One region of the Ensifer soli genome, then DNA from elsewhere that is predicted to be linked to it. Evidence: predicted binding sites of a transcription regulator. Region 1 holds the regulator's gene; each other region holds the start of a gene.
The links. Region 1 encodes LexA, which represses DNA repair genes until DNA is damaged. Its sites were predicted from a motif close to TGTTCNNNNTGTGTTCNG; they were not measured.

Region 1 (7,258 bases):
ACGGCGATCGAAACGGTCGCGGCGCTGAAACAGCTCGGCATCGACATCGAGATCGATGACTTCGGTACCGGCCACGCGTCGATCGTCAGCCTGCTGCGGCTCAGCCCGTCGCGTCTGAAGATTGATCGCGCCCTGGTCAATCCGATCGTCATCGGTCCGGACCAGCGCCAGCTCGTCTCATCCATCATCGAGATCGGCCACTCGCTCGGCATCGAGGTCGTGGCGGAGGGCGTCGAAACGCTCGAACATGCGCAGATCCTGCGCGGCATGCATTGCGACGCGCTGCAGGGCTATGCGCTCGGCAGGCCGATGTCGAAGGCCGACCTCGAACGCTTCGCCCATGCCCACCGTCCCCTGGATCTCGATGCGCCGCTGACGCCGAGGGGACTCGGACGCATCGCCTGACGGGACGGTGTCGACGACATGCGCGGACGATCCCGGCGGGCGGCCCAGCCGGGATCTCTTGCCGTCAGCCTCAGGAGGCGTTCTGGATCTGCGCCACGGCGTCGCCGAGCAACTCCACCATCTTCAGCCGGATCTGGTCCTCGCTGATCGACACGCCGGCCGCATCGAAATCGGCCTTGACCTTGCGCACCACGTCCTCATGGCCGACCTCCTCGAAATCGGCGGCGACCACCTCGCGCGCATAGGCGTCGGCATCGGCCTTGCCGAGCAGGCCGGCGGCCCAGAGCCCGAGCAGCTTGTTGCGCCGGGCCTCCGCCTTGAACCTCAGTTCCTCGTCCAGCGCGAACTTAGACTCGAAGGCCTTCTCGCGATCGCTCATGTTCGTCATGTGATGTCTCCTCGTCCTGCCCGAACCCTGCTGGGCACGTGAAAGCAGCCCCATAAACCAAAAGCCGGCGGCAAGCGCAATGCATCCCCGCGCAGGCCCGCCATTTCGCCGCAATGCGGATGCAGGGTCGCGCCTGCGCGGGCGCGTCCCGTATTTCCGGGGACGGGTCCGTCAGGCCGATTGTGAATTCCTTTCATTTCGGATATGGACCCGGTTGGACAAACCATCAGGCGTTGCCCAAGAACGCCTGCAACAAAGAGACACAACAGATGAACCGTCGCCGCCGTATCTATGAGGGCAAGGCAAAGATCCTTTACGAGGGTCCTGAACCGGGAACTCTGATCCAGTTCTTCAAGGACGACGCCACGGCCTTCAATGCGAAGAAGCACGAGGTCATCGACGGCAAGGGCGTTCTCAACAACCGCATCTCCGAATATATCTTCACCCATCTGAACAAGATCGGCATTCCGACGCATTTCATCCGCCGGCTCAACATGCGCGAGCAGCTGATCAAGGAAGTGGAGATCATTCCGCTCGAGATCGTGGTGCGCAACGTCGCCGCCGGCTCCCTGGCCAAGCGCCTCGGCATCGAGGAAGGCATGGTGCTGCCGCGCTCGATTATCGAATTCTACTACAAGGCCGACCAGCTCGACGATCCGATGGTCTCCGAGGAACACATCACCGCCTTCGGCTGGGCGAGCCCGCAGGAACTCGACGACATCATGGCGCTCGCCATCCGGATCAACGATTTCCTCTCCGGCCTCTTCCTCGGCGTCGGCATCCAGCTCGTCGACTTCAAGATCGAATGCGGACGCCTTTTCGAGGGCGACATGATGCGCATCATCCTCGCCGACGAGATCTCGCCGGACAGCTGCCGGCTCTGGGATGTCGAGACGAAGGAAAAGATGGACAAGGACCGGTTCCGCCGGGACCTCGGCGGCCTCGTCGAGGCCTACCAGGAAGTCGCGCGCCGGCTCGGCATCATGAACGAAAACGAACCGCCCCGTGGCTCCGGCCCGGTGCTGGTCAAGTAGCAGATCGGAGACGGCAAGCGTGATCAAGGCGCGTGTAACGGTGACGCTGAAGAACGGCGTGCTCGACCCGCAGGGCAAGGCGATCGAGGGCGCGCTCGGCGCGCTCGGCTTCGGCGGTATCGGCCAGGTCCGCCAGGGCAAGGTTTTCGATCTGGAGATCGATTCCGCCGACCGGGCGGCCGCGGAAGCGAACATCAAGACGATGTGCGAAAAACTTCTCGCCAACACGGTGATCGAGAACTACAGCATCTCGCTCGCCTGACGGCGACATCGCAGTCAGGTCGCAAGGACGCCGCTGCCGCAAGGTTTCAACCGTGGCCGCGATGCAAACCGCCCCATGGCAGATCGACTGCGCGGGGCCACTCTTGAAGGTCGAGCCTCCGCCATGAAATCAGCCGTCGTCCAGCTTCCCGGATTGAACCGCGATCGCGACATGATCGCGGCCCTGACGAAAATCTCGGGGAAAGCGCCGGTGACGATCTGGCAAACCGAAACAGAGATCCCGGACGTCGACCTGATCGTCATACCAGGCGGCTTTTCCTACGGCGACTACCTTCGCTGCGGGGCGATCGCCGCGCGGATGCCGGTCATGCACGCGATCCGCGCCAGGGCCGAGAAGGGCGTCCGGGTGCTCGGCGTCTGCAACGGCTTCCAGATCCTGCTCGAGGCCGGCCTCCTGCCTGGCGCCCTGATGCGCAACGCCTCGCTGAAATTCGTCTGCCGCGAGGTCCGCCTTGAAGTCGCCAATGCGGCGACTGCTTTCACACGCGGCTATGCGAACGGTCAGGTCATCCGCTGCCCCGTCGCCCATCACGACGGCAACTACTTCGCCGACGACGCGACGCTCCGGGCGATCGAGGACAGGGGGCAGGTCGTGTTCCGCTACGCCGAAGGCACCAATCCGAACGGCTCGATCAACGACATCGCCGGCGTGATCAACGCGGCCGGCAATGTGCTGGGCATGATGCCCCATCCGGAGAACCTGATCGAGGCGGCCCATGGCGGCGCGGACGGGCGCGCCCTGTTCGAATCCGCGGTGGGTTTGGTCGCTGCCTGACGACACCGGGAGCCTGCCCATGCCAGCCCTGACCGCCATGCCTGCGCTTCGCCGGCGTGTCTTTATCCGCCTCGCCGCGATCGTCACCCTCGCGGCAGGCCTTGCCGGCTGCCAGTCTTCCTCCGCGCCGCCTGCGCCGACGCATGACACGGGCGCGCTGACGACGATGGAGCGCATCGCCCTCGGTGCCAACCGGTGCTGGTTCAAGTCCAGGGACCCGGCCTTCGCCGCCTATCGGCTGGCACCGGAACTGAACTCCTTTTCGGGCCGGCCGCGCATCCTGATCGTGCCGCGCAACACGCCGGAATCGCGCCCGCTCGCCGTGGTTCAGGCGGAGGGACAGCCGGCGCGGCTGCAGGCTTTCGGCCCCCTCTTCACCGAAAGCCAGGGCGCGCGCATGAGCGCGGACATCCGCCGCTGGGCCGGCGGATCATCATCCTGTGGATGAACGGTAAACCTTTAGAAATCGAACGGCTTGCATGCCGTCCCGTCTTGAAACAGGTTTGCAATCGGGCAAATCTGCGCGCACGTTCGACGGGGGAACGGCCATGGCAGTGACGATATATTATGATGCGCGATCGGCGACCTGCCGCAAGGTGCTGAAGCTGATCCGGGAGACCGGGGTCGATCCGACGGTGATCGAATACGAGAAGACCCCGCCCGGCCGGGAAGAACTCGTCGCCCTCATTCTTGCGCTCGATGCCCTGCCACGTACGCTTCTGCGCAAGAAGGAAAAGCTCTATCACGATCTCGGGCTCGACGACGAAAGCCTCAGCGACCGGGAACTGATCGATGCGATGCTCGAAAACCCCTCCCTGATCGAGCGACCGATCGTCATCGGCCCAAAGGGCATTCGCCTCTGTCGCCCGCGCGAACGGGTCTTTGAGATCCTGTAACGCCAGCTTGCTGCCCGTCGTCGCGGCGATGGCACGGCGTCCCAATCCGCAGCCGGTCAGTTGTAGCGGCGTATGAGACCGACGAGTTTGCCCTGGATCTTGACCCGGTCGGGACCGAAAATCCGGGTTTCGTAAGCGGGATTTGCGGCCTCCAGCGCGATGGAGGCCCCTTTGCGCCTGAACCGTTTCAGCGTCGCTTCCTCATCATCGACAAGAGCGACGACGATCTCCCCCGGATTGGCGGAAGAGGCGTTGCGGATGATCACCGTATCCCCGTCGAGAATGCCGGCCTCGATCATGGAATCACCGCGCACTTCCAGCGCGTAATGATCGCCGGTGCCAATCATCTCGACGGGCACGGAAATGTCGTGAGTGTTGTTCTGTATTGCCGAGATCGGCACTCCTGCCGCAATGCGTCCCATGACGGGTACGGATACGGTATCGCGCACGGGTGCTTTCACAGTGGCCGTGGCCGATGCCGCCGGCTTGCCGAGGCTGCCCTCGATCACGCTCGGCGAGAAGCCGCGCCGCTGGGCGAGGCTCGGTGTGTATGCCTCCGGCAGCTTGATGACCTCCAGCGCCCGCGCCCTGTTCGGCAACCGCCTGATAAAGCCTCTCTCCTCAAGTGCTGTGATGAGACGATGAATTCCGGATTTCGACGCGAGATCGAGAGCGTTTTTCATCTCGTCGAAAGAGGGCGGCACGCCCGATTCCTTCATCCGCTCATGGATGAAAAGCAACAGTTCCTGTTGTTTGCGTGTCAGCACGGTATCACCCAGAATCTCGAAACAAACCCAGAACGGACCGTATCTGTTCGCACTGTGTTCCACAAGCCTTGGGTGTAAATTATTTTTTGGAAGTGGCGGCTGGAGGCGCGGAAGATAATCCGGAATGGAATTCAGAGATAAATGGGAACGAAATCGGCTTCGCTTCGTGGATTTTTCAGTGTTTTTTGGCTGAAAACAGGAGTTACCAATGCGCCAATTGGTAAGGCTATTCTTGTCCATTCCAGCGTAAATATTATCCTACTGAAAACATTCAGGTAATTGAGGACCATCGATCACATGAAGCCTGCTATTTGAGAGGATGGGGGACCTTATTGGGGACCTTCGCCTCTTCTAAATCTCCTCATCTGCCTCTCTAACATTTCGGGCACCGTTGGATGACGAGAGGTTGAAATTTTTCCATCAGATATCATATATTCATTGTAATTCTCATTGATTCTCTTTACCAAATTAGCTGCGGCAAGCTGTTTTTTATTGTGAAATTCCATATCTTCTGGAAAGCCACTATCGGGTCTATAATCTGTATTGATTAATTAGCCCCCCCCAATGATGACCAAAGACTATCCCAAAGCGGCCAATACTTTAGATCAAAATTACCTTCCATGATGTACTGATTATCTATGCCCAATAACTCTAGTATTTTTACATATACGTCTGTCGGAATTCTATTTGAGCCCGATAGGTAATTTTGAAGCGATCGGTACGGAAGGCCGATGTCCGCACTGAGAGATTTCATAGATCGCTTTCTCTCCTTCATCATTCTTTTGATACCGGCGACAATGCGGTCGTTGTAGTCGTCCATTCACTGTGCACCCATTTAGGTGCATTTTGACTAAATCATATCACCTGATTTGGCGCAAAATGCACGAGATCCGTTACTCAATTACGTTTGCGATTGTCGGCTCCTCCGAACTCTACCTCGCTGTTCGAGCAGGCTTCGTCAATCAGGGCACCTCGTTGAACAAGTGGTGTATCGCAAATGGTGTAACCCGGCAAACAGCCGAGAAAGCCCTGCGGAGGGAGCGACGCGGCTCCGCATCTGTTCGACTTTCAGGTGAACTTATTGCGGCAGCGGGGATTCGTTCTGCACCGGATGCAATACTTAAATGAGCGTTTGGATCACTTCCGTAGAATTTGGCGAAACTTGCGGTATTCATCGACGCGTAGCCAATCGTATCTGCAAGCAATTTTATGAGGGTAGAAAGTCGACTTGGCGTCATTGTGCACTTGAAGTCCAGATATGCCATGGTCGCGGCGGCCGCTCCGGCATCCAGGACCAGGTCAAGGTTTCCAGCCTTCCACCGCACCTCCAAGACCGTTTAAAGACCCTTCAAACTGCCGACGAGGCCTCCTTGAACCTTCGCCTCGGCGACGAGGCGGCGCGACTGGAACGCGGCTGGAAATACGAAATCATCAAAGGCGCCGTTGCGCACCCCAAGGTCATCGCCGAGCGTAAAGCCGAGATCGACAAGCTTCATGGCGAACAGAAATACGACTGGACAGGCCATATGCGCCGGCTCACCAGAACCACGCTTTATAGCTGGATCGATATTTGCGAGAACGAAGGCATTCACGGCCTCGCCCAGAAGGTGCGGGGCGACAAGGGCGAAAAGAGAGCCCTGATCAATCGGACATGGATGCAGACGGTTCCCTTTGACGAGATCGCCAAGGAAACCATTGCCGAGGACATCGTCCAGTTCATTCGCGGGCTGATCGTCAAGGGGACGACGCGCAAGCTGATCCGGTTCCTTGCCGCCGATGAGCTGCGCCGCATCACGGCCGCCTACGGCTATGTCGTGACCGACGAGGCGGTCGCCGCCAGGCTCTTCAACATTCCGGACGCGCTCGTCTCGGCGGAGGCGCGTTTCAAGGCGGTCTCCCGGCACAATTTCGACCGCAAGGCCAGCGAGGACGACAAGCCCCGCATCCGCCGCACGATCGCCGGCCTTCAGCCGATGGAGATCGTCGTCATGGACGTGCACCATATCAATGTGATGGTGCGCCGGGACAACGGCACGGCCGCCAGCCCGAAATTCGTCGGCTTCCATGATGTCGCGACGAACCGCGTCTTCGGCGGGCTCGTTTTCATGGACGAGCGCGGTGGCGTCCGAAACGTCGACGTGATCGAAGAATTCAAGCGCATGTGCCAGGATCCGGCCTACGGCATGCCTCAGAAGCTCTATTGCGACAACGGATCGGAATACGGCTTCGCCGACCATCTGGAAGACGCCCTGAAGCTGAACTGCCGCGTCACACCGTTTACGCAGGAAGAGCGCGCCCGCGTCATCCGCGCCAAGCCCTACAACGCATCGGCCAAGGTGATCAAAGGTTTCTTCCGGCAGATGAACCAGCAGTACTTCCGGCACATTCCCGGCTGGATCGATGACAATCGCATGAACCCGAAGCGGCGGGAGCTCGGCAAGCCGATGCCGCCCTTCGAAGGCGGGTTCGACGCATTCAGCAAGATGGTGTTCCAGCTTCTCCAGACCTACGAGCAACTGCCCCAGACGGGCGCGTTGGCCGGCAAGTCACCGGCGCAAGTGTTCGACAGCCATGTGAAGGCTGGATGGGCGGCGACCCTGATCGAAGACAGCCAGTTCTATATGGCCTTCGCCAAGCCGGAGCGCCGCAAGCTGACCAAGCATGCCTTCAGCCTCGGCGGTCGGCTCTGGACCGGCCCGGAACTCGACCGA
Region 2 (7,258 bases), on a different contig from region 1:
GCCGCACGGCAGGCCCGGCAGCGCATACGGCCGGGGAGATGGCGCACAACGCGTCCGCGTCAGCCGGCGATCGCCGCCGCGACAGCCTCGATGGCGGCCTCGGCGCGGCTCCCGTCCGGCCCGCCGGCCTGGGCCATGTCGGCGCGGCCGCCGCCGCCCTTGCCACCGAGCGCCGCGGAGGCGACCCTGACGAGATCGACCGCGCTGAAGCGCGCCGTCAGATCCTCGGTGACGGCAACGACGGCGCTTGCCTTGCCGTCGGCGGACAGGCCGATCAGGGTGACGATCCCCGAGGCGATGCTTTTCTTTCCGTCGTCGGCGAGACCTTTGAGGTCCTTGGCCTCGACCCCGGTCACGACCTTGCCGAGGAAGGACACGCCGGCAACATCGCGCACCGGATCGCTGCCGCCGGCCGAACCGCCACCGCCAAGCGCCAGCTTCCTGCGCGCCTCCGCGAGTTCCCGCTCCAGCTTGCGCTTCTCGTCGATGAGCGCCTCGACGCGCGGAACGATCTCCGCCGGCCCCACCTTCAGCGCCCCCGCAAGGGCGCGAACGCGGTCATCCTGCTCGGCGAGATAGCCGCGCGCCGCCTCCCCGGTCAGCGCCTCGATGCGGCGCACGCCCGCCCCGACCGCACTTTCCGCGACGATCCGCACCAGACCGATATCACCCGTCGCCCCGACATGCGTTCCGCCGCAAAGCTCGACGGAATAAGGCTTGCCGGCCTTGTCGCCGGTGACCGCGCGCCCCATCGACACGACACGCACCTCGTCGCCGTATTTCTCGCCGAACAGCGCCATCGCGCCTTCCGCGATCGCATCGTCGACGCTCATCAGGCGGGTCGTGACCGGCTGGTTCTGGACGATGATCTCGTTCGCCATCTCCTCCACCTGCCTCAATTCGTCCGCCGTCATCGGCTTGGGATGCGAGACGTCGAAGCGCAGGCGCTCCGGCGCGACGAGCGAGCCCTTCTGCGCCACATGGGTGCCGAGCACCTCCCGCATCGCCTCATGCAAAAGATGGGTTGCCGAATGGTTGGCGCGCAGGCGGCCGCGGCGACCATGATCGACCGTCAGCACCGCCGGATCGCCGGGCGCCACCCGGCCGGCTTCGACCACCGCGCTGTGAACGAAGAGCCCCTCGCCGCGCTTCTGCGTGTCCGACACGACAAGCCGCGCATGCTCCGTGACGATCGTGCCCGCATCGCCCATCTGGCCGCCCGACTCGCCATAGAAGGGCGTCTGGTTGACGACGACCTGAACGGTCTCGCCGGCGCCGGCCCCGGCGATCTCGACACCGTCGCGCACAAGCGCGCCGATCACGCCTTCCGCGGTCTCCGTGTCGTAGCCCAGAAATTCCGTCGCCCCGAGCCTCTCGCGCAGCTCGAACCAGATCGTCTCCGCCGCCTTGTCGCCGGACCCGGCCCAGCTCGCGCGGGCTTCCGCCTTCTGCCGCTCCATGGCGGCATTGAAGCCGGCGACATCGACGCCGATGCCACGAAGGCGCAGCGCGTCCTGCGTCAGGTCGAGCGGGAAACCATAGGTATCGTAGAGCTTGAACGCCGTCTCTCCGCCGAGCTCGCCGCCTTCAACCAGATCGGCGGACGCGTCGGCCAGCAGGCCGAGGCCGCGTTCCAGCGTCTTGCCGAACCGCTTCTCCTCAAGCTTCAGCGTCTCGGAGATCAGCGCTTCGGCGCGCACCAGTTCCGGATAGGCGCGGCCCATCTCGCCGACAAGCGCCGGCAGCAGCTTCCACATCAGCGGCTCCTTCGCCCCGAGAAGCTGCGCGTGGCGCATGGCGCGGCGCATGATGCGCCGCAGAACGTAGCCGCGCCCTTCATTGGACGGCAGAACGCCGTCGGCGATAAGGAAAGCGGAGGAGCGCAGGTGATCGGCGATGACGCGATGGCTCGCCCGCCGTTCACCCTCGGCCGGGACGCCGGTCGCCTCGACGGACGCCGCGATCAGGGTCCGGAACAGGTCCGTGTCGTAATTGTCGTGCTTGCCCTGCAAGAGCGCCGAGATCCGTTCAAGCCCCATGCCGGTGTCGATCGAGGGGCGCGGAAGCGAAAGCCGCTCCTCCTTGCTGATCTGCTCGAACTGCATGAAGACGAGGTTCCAGATCTCGATGAAACGGTCGCCGTCCTCTTCCGGAGATCCTGGCGGGCCACCCCAGATATGGTCACCGTGATCGTAGAAGATCTCCGAGCACGGACCGCAGGGGCCGGTATCGCCCATCGCCCAGAAATTGTCGCTTGTCGGGATGCGGATGATGCGGTCGTCGCTGAAGCCGGCGATCTTCTTCCAGAGATCGAAGGCCTCGTCGTCGGTGTGGTAAACCGTGACGAGCAGGCGCCTGCTGTCGATGCCGAACTCCTTCGTGATCAGGTTCCAGGCAAGCTCGATCGCGCGCTCCTTGAAGTAGTCGCCGAAGGAAAAATTGCCGAGCATCTCGAAGAAGGTGTGATGGCGGGCGGTATAGCCGACATTGTCGAGATCGTTGTGCTTGCCGCCGGCGCGCACGCATTTCTGCGCCGTCGCCGCCGTCGAATAGGGGCGGCTCTCAAGGCCGGTGAAGACGTTCTTGAACTGCACCATGCCGGCATTGGTGAACATCAGCGTCGGATCGTTGCGGGGAACGAGCGGGCTCGACGGCACGATCTCATGGCCGTTCTTCCTGAAATATTCGAGGAATGTCGACCGGATGTCGTTGACGCTGCTCATCTGCCCCTGCCCTTTCACCAACACTGACCGCCGCGGGCCTCACGCGCCCGCCAAAGCCTCCCGACCGGCGGGAAACACAGGCTTTTATCGTCCGGGCAAATGCCTGTCCAGACGGCAAAAGAAAACCGGCCGCCATGGCAGATAGCGGCCGGCCGAGACGCGAAGAAAGCCGCGTCCGCTTTACATTTCCGCAGCGTCGTCCGTGTCGTCGCCGGCCTCGGGGCCACCATTCTTCAAGAGCTTGTCGGCGATCAGGCCGGCATTCTGGCGAAGCGCCAGCTCGATCTCGCGCGCCGTCTCCGGATTGTCGCGCAGGAACGTCTTGGCGTTCTCACGCCCCTGGCCGAGACGCTGGCTGTTATAGGAGAACCAGGCGCCCGACTTCTCGACGATCCCGGCCTTGACGCCGAGGTCGACAAGCTCGCCGGTCTTCGAGACACCCTCGCCATACATGATGTCGAACTCGACCTGCTTGAACGGCGGTGCCATCTTGTTCTTCACCACCTTGACGCGGGTCTGGTTGCCGACCACCTCGTCGCGCTCCTTGACCGAGCCGATGCGGCGGATGTCGAGCCGGACGGACGCATAGAACTTCAGCGCGTTGCCGCCCGTCGTGGTCTCGGGCGAGCCGAACATCACGCCGATCTTCATGCGGATCTGGTTGATGAAGATCACCATGGTGTTGGACTTCGAGATCGACGCGGTCAGCTTGCGCAGCGCCTGGCTCATCAGGCGCGCCTGCATCCCAGGCAGACTGTCGCCCATCTCGCCCTCGATTTCGGCACGCGGCGTCAGCGCGGCGACGGAATCGACGACGAGCACGTCGATCGCGCCCGAACGCACCAGCGTGTCGGTAATCTCCAGTGCCTGCTCGCCGGTGTCCGGCTGGGAAATCAGCAGGTTTTCGAGATCGACGCCGAGCTTGCGCGCATAGACCGGGTCGAGCGCGTGTTCCGCATCGACGAAGGCGCAGATGCCGCCGTTCTTCTGCGCCTCGGCGATCGTCTGCAGCGCCAGCGTCGTCTTGCCCGAGCTTTCCGGCCCGTAGATCTCGATGATGCGGCCGCGCGGCAGGCCGCCGACGCCGAGGGCGATGTCGAGGCTCAGCGAACCGGTCGACACCGTCTCGATCTCGACGATGCTGTCCTTGCCGCCGAGCTTCATGATCGAGCCCTTGCCGAAGGATCTCTCGATCTGCGAAAGTGCCGCGTCGAGCGCCTTGCTTTTATCCACCGCTTTGTCCTCTACCAGCCGCAAACTATTCTGTGCCATTGCATCCACCTTTAGGTTATTGAAGCTGTCGAGGCAATCTCGCTTCCTGTTGCGTTTTGTACACTTTTTGTTCTCATCTGGCAAGCGGTGATCAAGGCTATGATCGTGCATTCCAAATTCCCGTTCGTTCACAGTCTGTTCGTGGCGCTCGCTCAGGGCATGGAGAGCGGGCCGGCCGGTGACGGTCGGCAGGTGCCGGACGGCGATTCGAAAAGGAATTCCGGAGGCCGGGCGTGAGCCGCATCGCCGTCTTCGGCGGCGCCCATCTCGACCGTCGCGGCCGCATCAGCGGGGAGACCGCGCCGGGTGCCAGCAACCCGGGAACCTGGTTCGAGGAGCCCGGCGGTGGCGCGCTGAATGCGGCGCGCACGCTCGCCCGCCTCGGCCACCAGGTTCGGCTCGTCAGCGCACGCGGCGGCGACGAGGCGGGCGAACGCGTCGGATCGGCCGCGGAAGCCTCGGGCGTGATCGACTGTCCTGTGACGTTCCTCGACCGGAGGACGCCGAGCTATACCGCGATCCTCGCGCGCAACGGCGACCTGATCGTCGCGATCGCCGACATGGATCTCTATCAGCTGATGCATCCGCGGCGGCTCGCCCGCCGCGCGATCCGCGACATCATCGAGGACGCCGATACGCTCCTGATGGATGCCAACCTCCCGCCGGATACGCTGAACGCCCTTGCCGAGAAGGGCGGAGGGACACGATGCGTCGCCGCAATCGCGATCTCGCCGGCAAAGGTGGTGCGCTATCGCGACTGCCTCGCGTCGCTCGACTTTCTGTTCATGAACCGTGCCGAGGCACACGCGCTGACGGGCGAGACCTCGGCCGATGGCACGGAGCTGATCGCGGCCCTTCGCGCGCGCGGGCTGCGCGGCGGCGCCATCACCGACGGGGCGGCGGCCACCTTCGCCTTCCGCGACAGCGAGATCGCGCGCGTCACGCCGCCCGTCATCGAGGCCGTATCCGACGTCACCGGCGCCGGCGACGCGCTTGCGGCGGGTTTCCTGCATGGCGTCAGCGCGGGCCTGCCGCTCGAAGCGGCGCTGCGCCACGGCGTCGCCGCGGCGGCGATCACCGTCCGCTCGCCGCTTGCCGTCGCAGACGACATGTCGCCGGCCTCGCTGTCGCTGATGCTCGCTGGCATTCCCTTCTGAAACTGCCTTTCCGCCACACTGCAAGGACGCTTTCCCGATGACCGCTCCCGATCCCCTCGCCCCGACGATCTCCTACGCGCCCGAGGTGGCGGCGGCCAAGGCGGAAGGGCGCCCGATCGTCGCGCTCGAATCGACGATCATCACCCACGGCATGCCGTTTCCCGGCAACCTGACCATGGCGCGCAGCGTCGAGGCGATCATCCGCGCCGAGGGCGCCGTCCCGGCGACGATCGCGGTCATCGACGGCGTCCTGCATGCCGGCCTCGACGACGGCCAGCTCAAGGCGCTTGCCCGGACCAAGGGGGCGATGAAACTGTCGCGCGCGGATCTCGCCTTCGCGATCGCCGAGGGAAAGACCGGGGCGACGACCGTGGCGGCGACGATGATCGGCGCGGCGCTTGCCGGCATCGGCGTTTTCGCCACCGGCGGCATCGGCGGCGTGCATCGCAACGCCGAGAACACCTTCGACATCTCGGCCGATCTCGAGGAACTGGCCCGAACGGCGGTCATCGTCGTCTGTGCCGGCGCCAAGGCGATTCTCGACATTCCGAAGACACTCGAAGTGCTCGAGACGCGGGGCGTCCCCGTCGTCACGCTCGGAAGCGTCGAGTTCCCCGCCTTCTGGTCGCGCGGTTCGGGGCTGACAAGTCCGCTCACGCTCGACGATGCGGAGGCGATCGCGCGGTTCCAGGCCGTGCGCCGCACGCTCGGGCTCGGCGGCGGCGTCCTCGTGGCAAACCCGATCCCGGAGGAATATGAGATCCCGCGCGAAACGATGGAAACGTTCATCGCGCGCGCGCTCGGCGATGCGGACGCGGCCGGCATCTCCGGCAAGGCGGTAACACCCTACCTGCTCGGCCGCCTGTTCGAAATCACCGAGGGTCGCAGCCTCGCCGCCAATATAGGACTGGTGGAAAACAATGCGCGTCTTGCGGCAAGGATCGCCGTGGCGATGCGCGACACGGCGTAACCCTCATCTTGTGAAGGAGAATCACTGTCGACGCGCAAGCCTCTGATTGTGCGTTCTTTTCCGGTACGGCAATCGCCCGCCCGACCGCCTGTTCCAGACGGTCAGTTGTCCAGCATCTCCCGGACCGCGACGGCAAGCTGCTTCAGCGAGAACGGCTTCGGCAGGAAGCCGAATTTCGCGTCGGCGGGCAGATTGCGGGCAAAGGCATCCTCGGCATAGCCCGAGACGAAGATGAACTTCATGTCCGGATAGGTCTTGCGCAGTTCGGAAAGCAGCGTCGGTCCGTCCATTTCCGGCATCACCACATCCGAGACGACGATGTCGACGGCGCCGTTCAGCTCCTCCATCACCGCCAGCGCCTCGACGCCGGAGCCGGCTTCATGGACCGTGTAGCCGCGCGTCTCGAGCATGCGCTTGCCGCCGCGGCGCACCGCTTCCTCGTCCTCGACCAGGAGGACCACGGCCGAATCGCCGGTGAGGTCGGCGGGCTCGCTCGCCTTTTCGGGCACGGAGGACGGCAGGGCCGGCCGTTCGGCCACGGCCTCGGCCTGCGGCGCGGCCTCCTCGACGTGGCGGGGGAGGAAGATGCGGAAGGTCGTTCCCTTCCCGACCTCCGAGACGGGATAGATATAGCCGCCGGACTGCTTGACGATGCCATAGACCATCGACAGGCCAAGGCCGGTTCCCTTGCCCACCTCCTTCGTCGTGAAGAAGGGCTCGAAGATCTTGTCGAGGATGTCGGGGGCGATCCCCGTGCCGTTGTCGGCGACCTCGACCAGCACGTAGTCGTCAACCGGCACCTCGCGCCGGTTCAGCGAGGCGACGTCCGCCGCCGGGAAATTGCGCGTGCGCAGCGTGATCGCGCCGCCCTCCGGCATGGCATCGCGCGCATTGACGGCGAGGTTCAGCAGCACTTGCTCGAACTGGCCGAGATCGGTCCTGACCGGCCAGAGGTCCCGGCCGTAATCGACGTCGATCCTGACATGGGTGCCGGTCATCCGGTCGATCAGCATGCGGACGTCGCCGATGACGTCGGTGAGGTTCAGCACCGTCGGACGCATCGTCTGCTTGCGCGAGAAGGCGAGGAGCTGGCGCACCAGCACCGCGGCGCGGTTGGCGTTGCGCTTGATCTCCAT
Region 3 (7,258 bases), on a different contig from region 1:
ACATGTTCGGAAGCGCCGTCACGCGCAGCCTTCGTCAACGCATCAACCGTCGCGCCCGCGCCCTGCGGCGGCGGACCGAGAATGCCGGCCATATCCGCGAGGCGCTTGTTCCGGGGGACCACGATCATCTGGCCCTCGCGCACCCAGACATAGCACCTGTCGCCCGCCTTGATACCGAGCTGGTCACGAACGACCTTCGGCACCGTCATCTGCCCTTTTGATGTGATTGTCGCCTGCTGTCTGCCGACATTCATGGAATGCACTCCTTACTTCCGGACATTAGTAAGGCGTATCGCGAGAGGCAATGCTTCATCGTGACAGCTCCTTCAGCCCCAGCCGGATCAGCCTGGCGCTGTCGGCCCCTTCCCCGCCGCTCTTCAACGCGGCGGCGACGGCGTTGGCGGCCTGATCGCGGGAATAGCCGAGATTGGTGAGGGCCGAGACGGCGTCCGAGACGGGCGCGGGAACCGCGCCGGCGCCGAGCTCCTGCTTGAAGCCGATGGTCGCCGACGCCTCGCCGGCAAAGGCGGGGACCTTGTTCTTCAATTCGGTGAGGATGCGGATCGCCACCTTCGGGCCGACGCCGGGCGCGCGGGAAATCGCCGTCTTGTCCTGCAGCGCGATCGCATTGGCGATCTCGCCCGGCGACAAAGTGGAGAGGATGGCGAGCGCCACCTTGGAGCCGACGCCTTGCACGCTCTGCAACAGGCGGAACCATTCCCGTTCCAGCGCCGACAGGAAGCCGAACAGGCGAAGCTGGTCCTCGCGCACATAGGTCTCGATGAAGAGCAGCGCCGCCTCGCCCGGCGATCCGAGCCGCGACAGCGTGCGCGACGAGCAGTAGGCGACGTAGCCGACCCCTTGCACGTCGATCACGGCATGGTCCTCGCCGATCTCGTCGATCACGCCCTTCAACTTACCGATCATCGTCGAAACCCCCGATGAGAAGACATGTCAGCCCACGGCTTGGCGCAGCCGGCGGGCACCGCGATGATGCGCATGGCAGATGGCGATCGCCAGCGCATCCGCCGCGTCGTTGCCCTTGAATTCCGATTTCGGCATCAGGATCTTCAGCATCATGTGGATCTGCTGTTTCTCGCCGTGACCGACGCCGATGACCGCCTTCTTCACCGCGTTCGGCGCATATTCGGAAACCTGCAGACCGGCGCGGGCCGGCACCAGCATGGCAATGCCGCGCGCCTGCCCGAGCTTCAGCGTCGCCACCGCATCCTTGTTCACGAACGTCTGCTCGACCGCCGCCTCGTCCGGCTTCAGCTCATGAATGATATCCGCCAGTCCATCATGAAGCTGGCATAGGCGCGAGGCGAGATCCATCTCGCCGTCCGACATCACGGTGCCGGAGGCGACGAAGCGCAGCGAATTGCCGAGCGTGTCGATGACGCCCCAGCCGGTGCGGCGGAGCCCGGGGTCGATGCCGATAATGCGAATCGTGCCTTGCATGCGCGGATCCTAGTGTCCTTTGCCGCAACCTGCCACCGGAATGTGAACAAAACAAAAACATCCGCAACGGAGCCTGCTTGCATTTCCCTTGCGGATTTCTTGGAATCCGGTCTGGATGTTCCTACATGCGGGGCTCCGGTTGCGACGAAAAGGTGAATGCCATGATCCCGTTCTCGATCCTCGACCTCTCGCCGATCACGCAAGGGTCGACGCCGGCGGACGCCTTCGCCCATTCGCGACGGCTGGCGCAGGAGGCCGAACGGGAGGGCTACAGGCGCTTCTGGCTCGCCGAGCATCACGGGATGAAGGGCATCGCCAGTGCCGCCACCGCCGTCGTCATCGCCCATGTCGCTGCCGGCACCAGGACGATCCGGGTCGGTTCGGGCGGAATCATGCTGCCGAACCATTCGCCGCTCGTCATCGCCGAACAGTTCGGCACGCTGGCGGCGCTCTATCCCGACCGCATCGATCTCGGGCTCGGCCGCGCGCCCGGCACCGACATGCGCACGGCCCAGGCGCTGCGGCGCAACATGGAGGCGAGCGCCAACAATTTCCCGAACGACGTGATCGAGCTGCAGACGCTGCTCGGCCCGGCGCAAGGCGACCACGGCCTGATCGCCATTCCGGGCCAGGACAGCAACGTGCCTATCTGGTTGCTCGGCTCGAGCCATTACAGCGCCCATCTCGCCGGCATGCTCGGCCTTCCTTTCGCCTTCGCCTCCCATTTCGCGCCGGACATGCTGCTCTCGGCGCTGGAGATCTACCGCGAGCGGTTCCAGCCGTCCGCACATCTCGACAAGCCGCATGCGATGGTCGGCATCATGGGCGTCGCGGCCGACACGGACGACGAGGCCGCCTATCTCTTTACCTCGATGCAGCAGTCCTTCGCGGCGCTGCGCCGCAACGCGCGCGGGCAGTTTCCGCCCCCCGTCGCCTCGATGGACGGATTGTGGTCGGCGGACGAGCGGATCTTCGTCGATCATGCGATGACCTATGCCGTGGTCGGCGGGCCGGAGACGATCCGGCGGAAGCTCGAGGCCTTCCTGGCATTGACGGCGGCGGACGAGCTGATCGTGTCGATGCCGATCTTCGACATGGGCGCAAGGCTGCGCTCGGTCCGCCTCTTCGCCGAGGCGCGGCGCGCCCTTGCGGGCGGCGGGCAGGCTGCCTCCTCCGCCGCCTGAGCGGCGGAGGCAAAACCACGGTCAGGCCGAGAGGCGGGCCATGACCTCGTCGGAGACCTCGAAATTGGCGTAGACGTTCTGCACGTCGTCATCGTCCTCGAGCGAGTCGATGAGCTTCATCAGCGACTGTGCCTTCTCCTCGTCGACCGGGACGTTGTTCTGCGGCCGCCAGATCGCCTTCACCGTTTCCGGCTCGCCGAGCGAGGCTTCGAGCGCCTTCGAGACGTCGCCCAGATCCTCGAAGCCGCAATAGACGGTGTGCCCCTCCTCGCTGGACAGCACGTCCTCCGCGCCGGCCTCGATCGCGGCCTCCATCACCGCATCGGCATCGCCGACCCCCGGCTTGAAGGTGATCTCGCCGACGCGGTCGAAGGAGAAGGAGACGGAACCGGTCTCGCCGAGCGCGCCGCCGGCCTTGGTGAAGATCGAACGCACGCTGGAGGCAGTCCGGTTGCGGTTGTCGGTCAGCGCCTCGACGATGACGGCGACGCCGCCGGGACCGTAGCCTTCGTAGCGGATCTCGTCATAGTTCTCGCCGTCGGCACCCGATCCCTTCTTGATCGCCCGCTCGATATTGTCCTTCGGCATGGACTGGGCCTTGGCGTTCTGCACCGCGAGGCGCAGGCGCGCATTCATGTTCGGGTCGGGCAGGCCGGCCTTGGCGGCGACGGTGATTTCGCGGGCGAGCTTGGAAAACATCTTGGAGCGGATGCCGTCCTGCTTGCCCTTCCGGTGCATGATGTTCTTGAACTGTGAATGCCCTGCCATGGCGCCCTGCCCCTTGATGACCGTCTGTTCTGGAAGTGGGCGCGTTATAGGTTCATCGGCGCTTTTCGTCCAGATGGGCGGCGGCTTTTCAACTTGCGCCGATACGGCGCCGGCTGAGGAAGAAGCCGTGGCCATCGGCGCGCGAGCAGGTGAGCCCCGTGCGTTCCGACAGGCAGGAGAAGGGGCCGGCACGCCAGACCTCGCCATAACCGAGGACCGGTCCGGCGGCGCAGCAGCCCTGGTCGCCGGGTGCCTCGTCCATCCGGCCGCGCCCGGTGCTGGACAGGATCGCCCGGACATAGACCGGCTCGATCCGGTCGCAGGCAAGCTCGGGCCCGCCATCGGCGGGGCGATAGACATCCGTGCCGCCGGCGGGCGTATAGACGCAGCCGATATTGCCCGACGGCAGGACGAACTGCTGCTGCGGCTCGACCGCGATCACGGGCGCCGGCAAAGGCTCGACGCGGCGGGTGCCGCCATCGGCGGTCGGCTCGCGCGGCGGCGGCGCCGGGCCTTCGGCAAGCGCGGCACCGGCAAGGAACAGGAGGGCGAAGCACAGGGCGAGGCAGGACCGCATGCGGGGTTTCCCGAGCGCTGGAGCGCGTCCACCGGCTGCGGCCGGCAGCATCGCGCGAGGGGATGGTGGTTCAGACGCCCTGGAGGATATGGATCAGCGGCTTTCTTGGCAAGGATCGCAGCGACACGGTGACGCTCGGTCCCGTGGCATAGCTCCTGTCGAAGCTGTCGTCGAACATCGACAGGAAGGCGGTGATCGGCGGGCCGCGGCGATGCATCGGCAGGATGAGGGAGGAGCGCAGCCGCGTCACCACCCGGCTCATGCTTTCCGCGCCCATCGTCAGGCCGCCGTCGACCGGCACCATCAGCACGTCCAGCCGGCCGATCTCGGCGTAATGACCTTCGTCGAGTTCGTGATGCAGGTGGCCGAGATGGCCGATGCAGAGGCCGGCGATCTCGAAGATGAAGATCGAGTTGCCGTCCGGTTCCATCACGCCGCCGCCAGAGCGGATGTCGGTCGTGACGTTGCGGACATAGGCGTCGCCGACGACGAGGCCGTGCCGCGCCGGCCCGCCGCCGTCGCCCCAGCCGTGCAGCACATGGGCGATGCCCGGCTCGGGGTTCAGCGTGTAATGGGTCGAATGCGCCTTGTTCATGGTCGCGACGGTCGGGGTCGCGGCCGGCCTGTACCAGCCATTGTAATCCGTGACGATCGAGACGCCGCCGGCGGTCTCGATGTTGAAGGTGGAATGGCCGAGATAGGTGATGCGCACCGCCTCCGCCCTTGCCTGGGCGGGCAGGACGTCGCTTGCGGAAAACGACGCGTATACGACGTCCGGCAGGGTCCTCGCGATGGCCTGGCACTGGCTGACCGCCGGCCGGTCCTGCGCGGCGGCATCGGGAGGCACTGACGCCAGACCGGAAAAGGCGGATATCAGGAAGGAGAAAGCCAGGCCCCATTGCCGCATCATGCCGCGCTCCAAGGATCATCTCCACGATGGCGAAAGGATCGGACAAGGCGGCGTCAAGGTCCAGCCGCCGCGGCCCTGAAAACGCTCACATTCGCGTCATCGGCACGGCGGCGGCGAGCGCAGGGCACGCTTTGACAACGAGGTTCCGGGGATGCGAAAACGAAGAAAGCCGGCTGCCTCCACAGCCGGCTTTCCTCTCCAAGACCAGCAACGACCGGCGTCCGTAGACCTCCCATGCCGACGTTGTGGGAAACATGAAAGAAACGTCATCGGAAAGGCTCCCACCCACCCAATGCGCTCAGCCTTTTCTTCTGGCCGTGCGGTGCGTTCTTCATGTCTCGGAATGTGGACGATGGGATAGCAAAAGATCTTCGCGATGAAAAGAGCAAAGACTGCTTCTGAAACGTTTTAAATCCCGCAATACTTTGAGAAATTTACAAAGTTTGAGCAAAAGACCAGGCCTCGGGCGATTGCCCGAGGCCTGATGAAGAAACTTTCAGAAGCAGAAATTTATTTTGCCTGATGCAGGATATCGACGCCCGGCAGCGGCTTGCCTTCCATCCATTCGAGGAAGGCGCCGCCGGCCGTCGAGATATAGGTGAAGTCGTCGGCGACGCCGGCATGGTTCAGCGCCGAGACCGTATCGCCGCCGCCGGCGACGGAAACCAGCTTTCCGGCGCGCGTTTCATCGGCGGCGAATTTCGCCACCGCCACCGTCGCCGTGTCGAAGGGCGCGATCTCGAACGCACCGAGCGGACCGTTCCAGACCAGCGTCTCCGCCTTCGCCACCCAGTCGTTGACCGCGGCGATCGAGGCCGGCCCGACATCGAGCACGATGGCGTCGGAGGGAATGGCGGCGATGTCGACGACCGTATTTTCCGCATTCGCCTTGAATTCACGCGCGACGACGCCGTCGACCGGCAGGACGATGGCGCAACCGGCCTCCTTCGCCGCCGCCTGGATGGCGCGGGCGGTCTCGGCCAGATCATGCTCGCAGAGCGACTTGCCGACATCGACGCCGTTGGCGGCGAGGAAGGTGTTGGCCATGCCGCCGCCGATGACCAGGGCGTCGACCTTCTTCACGAGGTTCTGCAGAAGGTCGATCTTGGTCGAGACCTTGGCGCCGCCGACGATGGCGACGACCGGGCGCTTCGGATTGCCAAGGCCCTTTTCGAGCGCCTCGAGTTCCGCCTGCATCGTGCGCCCCGCATAGGCGGGCAGATGGTGGGCGAGGCCTTCCGTCGAGGCATGCGCCCGGTGCGCGGCGGAAAAGGCGTCGTTGACGTAGATGTCGCCGTTCTCCGCGAGTGCCGCGGTGAATTCGGGCGTGTTCTTCTCCTCCCCCTTGTGGAAGCGGGTGTTCTCGAGGAGCAGGATGTCACCATTCCCGAGCGCGGCGATGGCGGCGGCCGCGGCCTCGCCGATGCAGTCGGCCGCGACATGCACGCGGCTGCCGAGGATGTCCTCGACGGCGGGCGCGATCAGGCCGAGCGACATGTCGGCGACCTTCTCCCCCTTCGGCCGGCCGAAATGGGCGAGCAGGATCACCTTGGCGCCCTTTTCCGACAGTTCGCGGATGGTCGGCGCGACGCGTTCGATGCGGGTCGTGTCCGTCACCTTGCCGTCCTTCACCGGCACGTTGAGGTCGACGCGCACCAGCACGCGCTTGCCGGCGATGTCGGTGAGGTCGTCGAGGGTCTTGAACGTCATCGTTGGGTCTCCGGTCAGAGTCTCGAAAAGAGCGTGGGATAATCGGTCACCAGCCCGTCGGCATCGACCGGCAGGTCGGCGGAAAAGCTGCCGTCCGCGACCTCGAAGCGATAGAGCCGGCCGTCCTGAAGCGCGGTGTAGCGCTGGCCATGGCAATGGGGCTGGAGCGTGTCGAGCGGGATATAGAGCATGGCGAGGTCCGCCCGGCCCGAAGCGGCTGCGAGGTTGAGGCGGCGGATCGGCAGGGTGTTGGTAAAGGGCGTGGCCGAGAGATCGATGTCGAGGCAGCCGTCGAAGGCGGGCAGGTCCTCGCCCCGCGTCGTCCACCAGCGGCCTTCGCCATCGGTGAAGAGATCGAGCACGAGGCCGTCGGTGCGCTCGACCGTGACCGCGCGCACCTGCCAGCGCTCGTCGCAGTCGATGCGGTAGCGGCAGGAAAAGCCGCGGCCCTCTCCCGCACCGATCACGACGGCTTCGGCGCGCAGACCCGCGCCGAAGCCGAATTCGAACGGCCTGATCGTCAGATGCTCGAGCCCCTGCCCGTCATGCGCGCGCCAGCGCGCCTCGGTCGGGCGAAGCGGCCGGAACATCGCCCGGTCAGATCAGCTTGGCGAACGCCACGGCCGTGTCGTTCATGCGGTTGGAGAA
Region 4 (7,258 bases), on a different contig from region 1:
CGGGAGGGCCTCCAGATTGAGGGAGATGCCGCGCCGGGCGATGAAGTCGACGGCGGTCTTCAGCACCGTCAGCGTCTTCAGCCCGAGAAAGTCGAACTTGACGAGGCCCGCCTGCTCCACCCACTTCATGTTGAACTGGGTGACCGGCATGTCCGAGCGCGGATCGCGATACATCGGCAGCAGTTCGGCGAGCGGCCGGTCGCCGATGACGATGCCGGCGGCATGGGTCGAGGCGTGGCGGTAAAGGCCCTCGATCTTCTGGGCGATGTCGAGCAGGCGGGCGACGACCGGCTCCTTCTCCGCCTCCTCGCGCAGCCGCGGCTCCTCCTCGATCGCCTTCGACAGAGGTGTCGGATTGGCGGGGTTGTTCGGGACCAGCTTGCAGATCTTGTCGACCTGGCCATAGGGCATTTCGAGCACGCGGCCGACGTCGCGCAGCGCCGCCCGCGCCTGCAGCGAGCCGAAGGTGATGATCTGCGCCACTTGGTCGCGGCCATACTTCTCCTGGACGTAGCGGATCACTTCCTCGCGCCGGTCCTGGCAGAAGTCGATGTCGAAGTCCGGCATCGACACGCGCTCGGGATTGAGGAAGCGCTCGAAGAGCAGCGAGAAGCGCAGAGGATCGACATCGGTGATCGTCAGGGCGTAGGCGACGAGCGATCCCGCGCCCGAACCGCGGCCAGGACCGACCGGGATCGCGTGCTGCTTCGCCCACTTGATGAAGTCGGAAACGATCAGGAAATAGCCTGGAAACTTCATCCGCTCGATGACGCCGAGCTCGAATTCCAGTCTCTCGCGATAGTCGGCCTCGCTGTAGCCCGGCGTCATGCCGAGCGTCGCCAGCCGCTCGGTCAGCCCTTCGTTCGCCTGGTCGCGCAGTTCCCGCGCCTCCGCCGCATCGGCTGCGGCCGGATCGTTCGACGCGCCGGTGAAGCGCGGCAGGATCGGCGCGCGCGTTTCCAGAACGAAGGCGCATCGCCGCGCGATCTCGACGCTGTTTTCCAGCGCCTCCGGCAGATCGGCAAAGAGCGCGGCCATCTCCTTGCGCGACTTCAGGTAGTGGTCGGGGGTAAGCCGGAAACGGCGGTCATCCGAAACCATCGCATTATGGGCCACCGCCATCAGCGCGTCATGGGCATCATAGTCGGCCGGCGTCGGAAAGAAGGCCTCGTTGGTCGCGACGATCGGCAGGCGCGCGCGATAGGCAAGGTCGAGCATGCGCCCCTCGTGCCGTCGGTCGAACTGGCCCTGGCGCTGCAGTTCGACATACAGCCGGTCGCCGAAAAGGGCGGAGAGGACCGTCAGCCGCGCCGTCGCCTGCGGCCCCTGACCGGCGCGCAACGCCATATCGACCGGCCCGCCGCCTGCTCCCGTCAGGCAGATCAGGCCTTCCGTGCCGATGTCGCGCAGCATCGTCGGCGAGATGCGGGTCGCCTGGCTGCCCTCGCCGCCGAGATAGGCCCGGCTGATCAGCGCGACGAGCCGGCGATAGCCCTCGCCCGTCGCCGCAATCAGCACGATCGCCGGCAGTTTGACGAGATGCTGTGCCCCGCGGCGCTCCCCCTCGCCCTCGTCCTCCATGTCGATCGAGAGCTGGCAGCCGATGATCGGCTGCAAACCGTCACCGATGGCCTTCTGGGCGAATTCCAGTGCGGCGAACAGGTTGTTCGTGTCGGCGATGCCGATCGCCGGCTGCGCGTCGGCGACCGCCTTCGAAATGATCTTCTTGACCGGCAGCGCCCCTTCGAGGAGCGAGAAGGCGGAATGCACGCGCAGGTGCACGAACTGCGGCAGGGTACCCTCGATCGCCGGTCCATCCCCCTGTCCTGCTGCCCCAGCCATGCGCGCGCCTCCGATTCCAGACCGACACAGGGTAGCGCGTCACGGCCAGGCTGTATGCGGGTTCGCGCGTCTGCACACAGGGAAATCGGCAGTCGCCGCAAGGGCTCCGTCAAAAAGCGAGGGCGACGAGGGAGATGCTGCAGACAAAGAGGGCAATGCTGGCAAGCGCGGCGACGTCGCGGATGAAACCCGTCATGACCTGATCCTCTCCTGATATGTTTTTATTTTGTTCTATTTTTGTTCTATCGTCAAGCACAAAACGCGAGACGTGCAAGAACAGCCTCGCCGCATGGTGGCGCAGGTTGCCGGAGAGGAAAGAGGGGACATCAGGGATGCCCGGCGTCCTCCGGGCTCAAATCTGCCGGCGACAGGTCAGAGTTCGACGACCTTGCCGTCCTCGATCGTCACGCGCCGGTCCATCAGGTTGGCCAGATGAAGATTGTGGGTGGCGATGAGCGCGGCGAGGCCCGACTGCCGCACCAGCGCCTTCAAGGCCTCGAAGACGTAGCCGGCCGTGTCCGGGTCGAGGTTTCCGGTCGGCTCGTCCGCCAGCAGCGCGAGCGGCGCATTGGCCACCGCGCGGGCGATGGCGACACGCTGCTGCTCGCCGCCGGAAAGTTCGGAGGGGCGGTGATCGGCGCGATGGGCGATGCGCATATAGTCGAGCAGCGCCGCCGCCCGCTCGCGCGCCTCCGCCTTGCCGAGGCCGGCGATGAGCTGCGGCATCATCACATTCTCCAGCGCGCTGAACTCCGGCAGGAGATGGTGGAACTGGTAGACGAAGCCGATCTCGCTGCGGCGGATCGCCGTGCGGCGATCGTCGGAGAGATCGGCGCAGGAGACGCCATTGACCTTGACGTCGCCGCCATCCGGCCGTTCCAGGAGGCCGGCAATGTGCAGAAGCGTCGACTTGCCCGTGCCGGACGGCGCAACCAGCGCAACGGTCTCGCCGCCATGCAGGCTGAAGTCGGCGCCCGTCAGGATCTTCAGGGCACTGTCGCCCTGGCTGTAATGCCGCTCGACGCCGATGAGCTCTAATGCAACGCGCGCAATCATGGGGAGGTCGTTCCTGGCTATTCGTAACGGAGGGCCTGGACCGGATCGAGCCGCGAAGCGCGCCAGGCCGGGAAGATGGTGGCGAGGAAGGACAGAGCCAGCGCCATGACGACGACGGCGACGGTCTCGCCGGCATTCATGTCGGCCGGGAGTTGGCTGAGAAAGTAGAGCTCTGGATTGAACAGCGTCGTTCCCGAAATATAGGAAAAGAACTGCCGGATCGATTCGACGTTGAGACAGACGATCACGCCGAGGATGACGCCGGCGAAGGTGCCGACGATGCCGATCGCCGCTCCCGTCATGAAGAAGATGCGCATCACCGCGCCCGATGTCGCCCCCATCGTCCTCAGGATGGCGATGTCGCTGCCCTTGTCCTTGACCAGCATGATCAGGCCGGAGACGATGTTCAGCGCCGCGACCAGCACGATCAGCGTCAGGATCATGAACATCACGTTGCGCTCGACCTGAAGGGCGGAGAAGAACGTCTTGTTGCGGTCGCGCCAGTCGGTGATCAGCACCTGCCGGCCGGCAGCATCCTCCACCGGCTTGCGCAGCGCATCGACGGCGTCGGGATCCGACACGAAGAGCTCGATCGACTGCGCGATCCCCTCGGCATTGAAATAGAGCTGCGCCTCCTCGAGCGGCATGAAGATAATCGAGGCGTCGTATTCCGACATGCCGATCTCGAAGATGGCCGAGACGGTGTAGGATTTGACCCGGGGATTGACGCCGAGCGGGGTCACGTCGCCTTCGGGCGCGACGAGCGTGATCGTCGCGCCAGCCGTCAGGCCGAGCTGGTCGGCCATGCGCGAGCCGATGGCGACGCCGGTGCCGGCGGCATAGCCGACGAGATCGCCGGAGGTGATGTGGTCGGAGATCGACTTCATCTTCGACAGGTCGTCGGCGCGAACCCCGCGCACCAGCGCCCCAGTGCCGGCGCCGCCCGGACCGGAGGCGAGCGTCTGCCCCTCGATCATCGGGATCGCCATGGTGACGCCCGAAACGCCGGCGATCCGGCCGGCGAGATCGGAATAGTCGTTCATCGGTCCGTCGAGCGTCTGCACGATCATGTGGCCGTTGATGCCGAGGATGCGCGAGATGAGTTCCGTGCGAAAGCCGTTCATCACCGCCATGACGATGATCAGCGTCGCGACGCCGAGCATGATGCCGATGAAGGAGAAGCCGGCGATGATGGAGATGAACGCCTCCTTCCGGCGCGAACGCAGGTAGCGCCAGGCCACCATGCGTTCGAATGTCGAGAAGGGCCGGCTCTTCGGCGCCACGGGCGCCGCCGTTTGGTCTTCCGTCGCGGCGCTCATCGGCGGCCCCTTATCGTGCCGAGGTCAGCTTGTTGATCGCCGCCTCCAGCGTCAGCGTTTCACGCGCACCGGTCCTGCGGTCCTTGAGCTCGACCTCGCCATTGGCGGCCGAACGCGGGCCGGCGATCACCTGGACCGGCACGCCGATCAGGTCGGCGGTGGCGAATTTCGCACCGGCGCGGTCGTCGGTATCGTCGAGAAGCGGGTCGAGGCCGGCCGCGCGCAGCGCCGCGTAAAGGCGGTCGCAGGTGGAATCGCAGGCCGCGTCACCCGGCTTCATGTTGATCAGCACGGCATCGAACGGCGCGACCGAGGCCGGCCAGATGATGCCCGTCTCGTCATGGGAGGCCTCGATGATCGCCGGCACGAGGCGCGTCGGGCCGATGCCGTAGGAACCCATGTGGACGATGTGTTCCTTGCCGTCGGGACCGAGCACCTTGGCGCCCATCGGCTCGGAATATTTGGTGCCGAAATAGAAGATATGGCCGACCTCGATGCCGCGGGCAGAGAGGCGGTCGCCTTCGGGAATCGCGTCGAAGGCGGCCGCGTCGTGCATTTCGGAGGTCGCGGCATAGACCGAGGTCCATCGGTCGAAGATCGACTGCAGGCCGGCGACGTCGTCGAAATCGGTATCGGCGGCGGGGATGTCGAAATGGACGAAATCCTTGTGGCAGAACACTTCCGATTCGCCGGTGTCGGCGAAGATGATGAATTCGTGGCTGTGGTTGCCGCCGATCGGGCCGGTATCGGCGCGCATCGGGATGGCGCGCAGGCCGAGGCGGTGGAAGGTGCGCAGATAGGCGGCGAACATCTTGTTGTAGGAGTGGATCGCTCCCTCGCGCGTCAGGTCGAAGGAATAGGCATCCTTCATCAGGAATTCACGCGAGCGCATCGTGCCGAAACGCGGGCGGACCTCGTCACGGAACTTCCACTGGATGTGGTAGAGGTTGAGCGGCAGGTTCTTGTAGGACTTCACATAGCCGCGGAAGATGTCGGTGACCATCTCCTCGTTGGTCGGGCCGAACAGCATCGGCCGCTCCTGCCGGTCGCGGATGCGCAGCATCTCTTTGCCGTAGTCGTTGTAGCGGCCGCTTTCCATCCAGAGGTCGGCCGACTGGATGGTCGGCATCAGGATCTCGTTGGCGCCGGAGCGGTCCTGCTCCTCGCGGATGATGGCGTTCACCTTGTCGAGCACCCGCTTGCCGAGCGGCAGCCAGCTGTAGATGCCGGCCGACTGCTGGCGGATCATCCCGGCGCGCAGCATCAGCCGGTGCGAGACGATCTCGGCCTCCTTGGGATTTTCCTTGAGGATCGGCATGAAGAAGCGGGAAAGGCGCATGGGGAATCCAGATGTTGATGACCGCCGGGTAAGGACGGATTCGGGCGAAATCACGTTTCTGACACGGCGATGCGCTGTGGATGCGGCCACCGTTCATATCTGCTTCGATGAGGGAAGAAAACCCGTCCGCGCGATCCTGCTCCACAACGTCGCGGCAAGGATCACATCGTCGCGGAATGCCTTGGAAAGGCGGGATGTAACAAAATGCGGGGGCAATGTGTCAATGGAAAAATTTTGCGTGACTGTAGCAAAAATGCAAAAATAGCGGATGACAACGCCCATTCTTTGAGCTAGTTTCGGCTCAGAAAAAGGGCAGGAAGGTTAAATTCTTGCCCGGCTTTCGCGGTCAAGTCTTGGGAGGATCAGATCTTAGGCGCGCTCGTTCGCTGCCGCCGGAAACGGATACGGATCACGCGACACTTGAAAAACAAGGCTTTCAGCCTTGTTTTTTTTTGACATCTCACAGGGCTTTCCCGCGATACGGTCCGTTCACGCAGGTGCGAAACGAGACGTCCCTATCCGCTCGCGATTGGCACCCGGGACGACAGCCGTCGTCCGTTTCGAACTCCTCGTTGTCACCCGCCCTCTCGTCCGCCACCGGCCTCAGTAGAACTGCGGCGCAAAGCGCGGGATACTGTCGATGCCGATGCCGAATTCGACCGAGGCGACATACCAGCAGCCATGGATGAGCGCGGCGATCAGCGTCGTCCACGCCACCACCTTGAGCGGACGGAAGCGCGCGGGCGCGCTCTCGACGGTGCCCGGCACGATCTCGTTCGCCTCGCCTTGGGTTTTCAATCCGAACGGCAGCACGAGAAACAGCGTCAGCCACCAGATGATGAAATAGACGGCCACGATCGAGAGTAACGGCATCACGTCCTCGGCACGGGGTTCGAGCAGCGTCTTCAGGCACAGGCTTTCCCGCTGCTCCGGGAGACGACAGCCTTATAGCGTCGAAGGCGCGGACGCACAAATGCCGCCTTGCCGCAGGGGATGAAGCCGGTCCGCCAGGGACAGGGCGCCAGATCAGACCTCTTCGAGTTCGATCAGCGTGCCGAAGAAATCCTTGGGGTGAAGAAACAGCACCGGCTTGCCATGGGCGCCGGTCTTCGGCTCTCCATCGCCGAGGACCCGTGCACCGCCCTCGACCAGCCGGTCGCGCGCCGCGCGGATGTCGCCCACCTCGTAGCAGAGATGGTGCATGCCGCCGCCTGGATTGCGCTGAAGAAACGGCGCGATCGGCGAGGCCTCGCCGAGCGGCTCGAGCAGTTCGACCTTGGTGTTCTCCAGCGTCACGAAGACGACCGTGACGCCATGCTCGGGCAGGGCCAGCGGCGCGGAGAGCTGAGCACCGAGCATGTCGCGATAGGTGGAGACGGCGGCCGAGAGATCCGGAACGGCGAGCGCGACATGGTTCAGGCGTCCGAGCATGGTTTTCCCCTACACACCACGATCCCCAGCCGAGGCCCAGCCTCGACGGACCGCCGGACCACGGGATGGAGAAGGCCGGCGTCACCCGACGGTTTACCCGGCTGCGCCGGCCGGCGCCATCAGACTTTGGTAATGAACACGGTCGCGACGGGCTTCTTGCCCCAGGCGTGGTTCGCGGCGCTGCGCGCCGCGCGTCGCACCGCCTCCTCGACCATCGCCAGGTCCTTGCGTTTCGCCCGGGGAATGCTCTCGATCGCGCCGACCACGGCGT

Region 2: recA (recombinase RecA) is a predicted target of LexA. The motif match lies at 4,053-4,070, and genes of this name have one in related genera.
Region 3: ruvC (crossover junction endodeoxyribonuclease RuvC) is a predicted target of LexA. The motif match lies at 1,504-1,521, and genes of this name have one in related genera.
Region 4: dnaE (DNA polymerase III subunit alpha) is a predicted target of LexA. The motif match lies at 2,070-2,087, and genes of this name have one in related genera.

What each region holds. Positions count from the first base shown of each region.
Region 1 covers NZ_JBHFEI010000015.1:2,402-9,659, reverse strand. The annotation lists gene ACEVQ6_RS19225 (sensor domain-containing protein) at 1-405, shown strand, start outside; gene ACEVQ6_RS19220 (DUF1476 domain-containing protein) at 476-793, opposite strand; gene purC (phosphoribosylaminoimidazolesuccinocarboxamide synthase) at 1,063-1,827, shown strand; gene purS (phosphoribosylformylglycinamidine synthase subunit PurS) at 1,847-2,089, shown strand; gene purQ (phosphoribosylformylglycinamidine synthase subunit PurQ) at 2,213-2,884, shown strand; gene ACEVQ6_RS19200 (hypothetical protein) at 2,922-3,332, shown strand; gene arsC (arsenate reductase (glutaredoxin)) at 3,433-3,780, shown strand; gene lexA (transcriptional repressor LexA) at 3,837-4,547, opposite strand; gene ACEVQ6_RS19185 (helix-turn-helix domain-containing protein) at 5,095-5,322, opposite strand; gene ACEVQ6_RS19180 (hypothetical protein) at 5,918-7,258, shown strand, end outside.
Region 2 covers NZ_JBHFEI010000008.1:57,621-64,878, forward strand. The annotation lists gene alaS (alanine--tRNA ligase) at 60-2,723, opposite strand; gene recA (recombinase RecA) at 2,904-3,995, opposite strand; gene ACEVQ6_RS13505 (carbohydrate kinase family protein) at 4,229-5,152, shown strand; gene ACEVQ6_RS13510 (pseudouridine-5'-phosphate glycosidase) at 5,190-6,122, shown strand; gene cckA (cell cycle histidine kinase CckA) at 6,224-7,258, opposite strand, start outside.
Region 3 covers NZ_JBHFEI010000017.1:38,250-45,507, reverse strand. The annotation lists gene ACEVQ6_RS20265 (AbrB/MazE/SpoVT family DNA-binding domain-containing protein) at 1-254, opposite strand, end outside; gene ruvA (Holliday junction branch migration protein RuvA) at 310-927, opposite strand; gene ruvC (crossover junction endodeoxyribonuclease RuvC) at 955-1,461, opposite strand; gene ACEVQ6_RS20250 (LLM class flavin-dependent oxidoreductase) at 1,623-2,645, shown strand; gene ACEVQ6_RS20245 (YebC/PmpR family DNA-binding transcriptional regulator) at 2,667-3,413, opposite strand; gene ACEVQ6_RS20240 (DUF6636 domain-containing protein) at 3,502-3,990, opposite strand; gene ACEVQ6_RS20235 (MBL fold metallo-hydrolase) at 4,061-4,900, opposite strand; gene ACEVQ6_RS20230 (phosphoglycerate kinase) at 5,411-6,610, opposite strand; gene ACEVQ6_RS20225 (putative glycolipid-binding domain-containing protein) at 6,625-7,200, opposite strand; gene gap (type I glyceraldehyde-3-phosphate dehydrogenase) at 7,208-7,258, opposite strand, start outside.
Region 4 covers NZ_JBHFEI010000008.1:259,271-266,528, forward strand. The annotation lists gene dnaE (DNA polymerase III subunit alpha) at 1-1,842, opposite strand, end outside; gene ACEVQ6_RS14435 (ABC transporter ATP-binding protein) at 2,215-2,898, opposite strand; gene ACEVQ6_RS14440 (lipoprotein-releasing ABC transporter permease subunit) at 2,916-4,217, opposite strand; gene proS (proline--tRNA ligase) at 4,228-5,556, opposite strand; gene ACEVQ6_RS14450 (DUF1467 family protein) at 6,160-6,429, opposite strand; gene mce (methylmalonyl-CoA epimerase) at 6,583-6,987, opposite strand; gene ACEVQ6_RS14460 (ribonuclease J) at 7,107-7,258, opposite strand, start outside.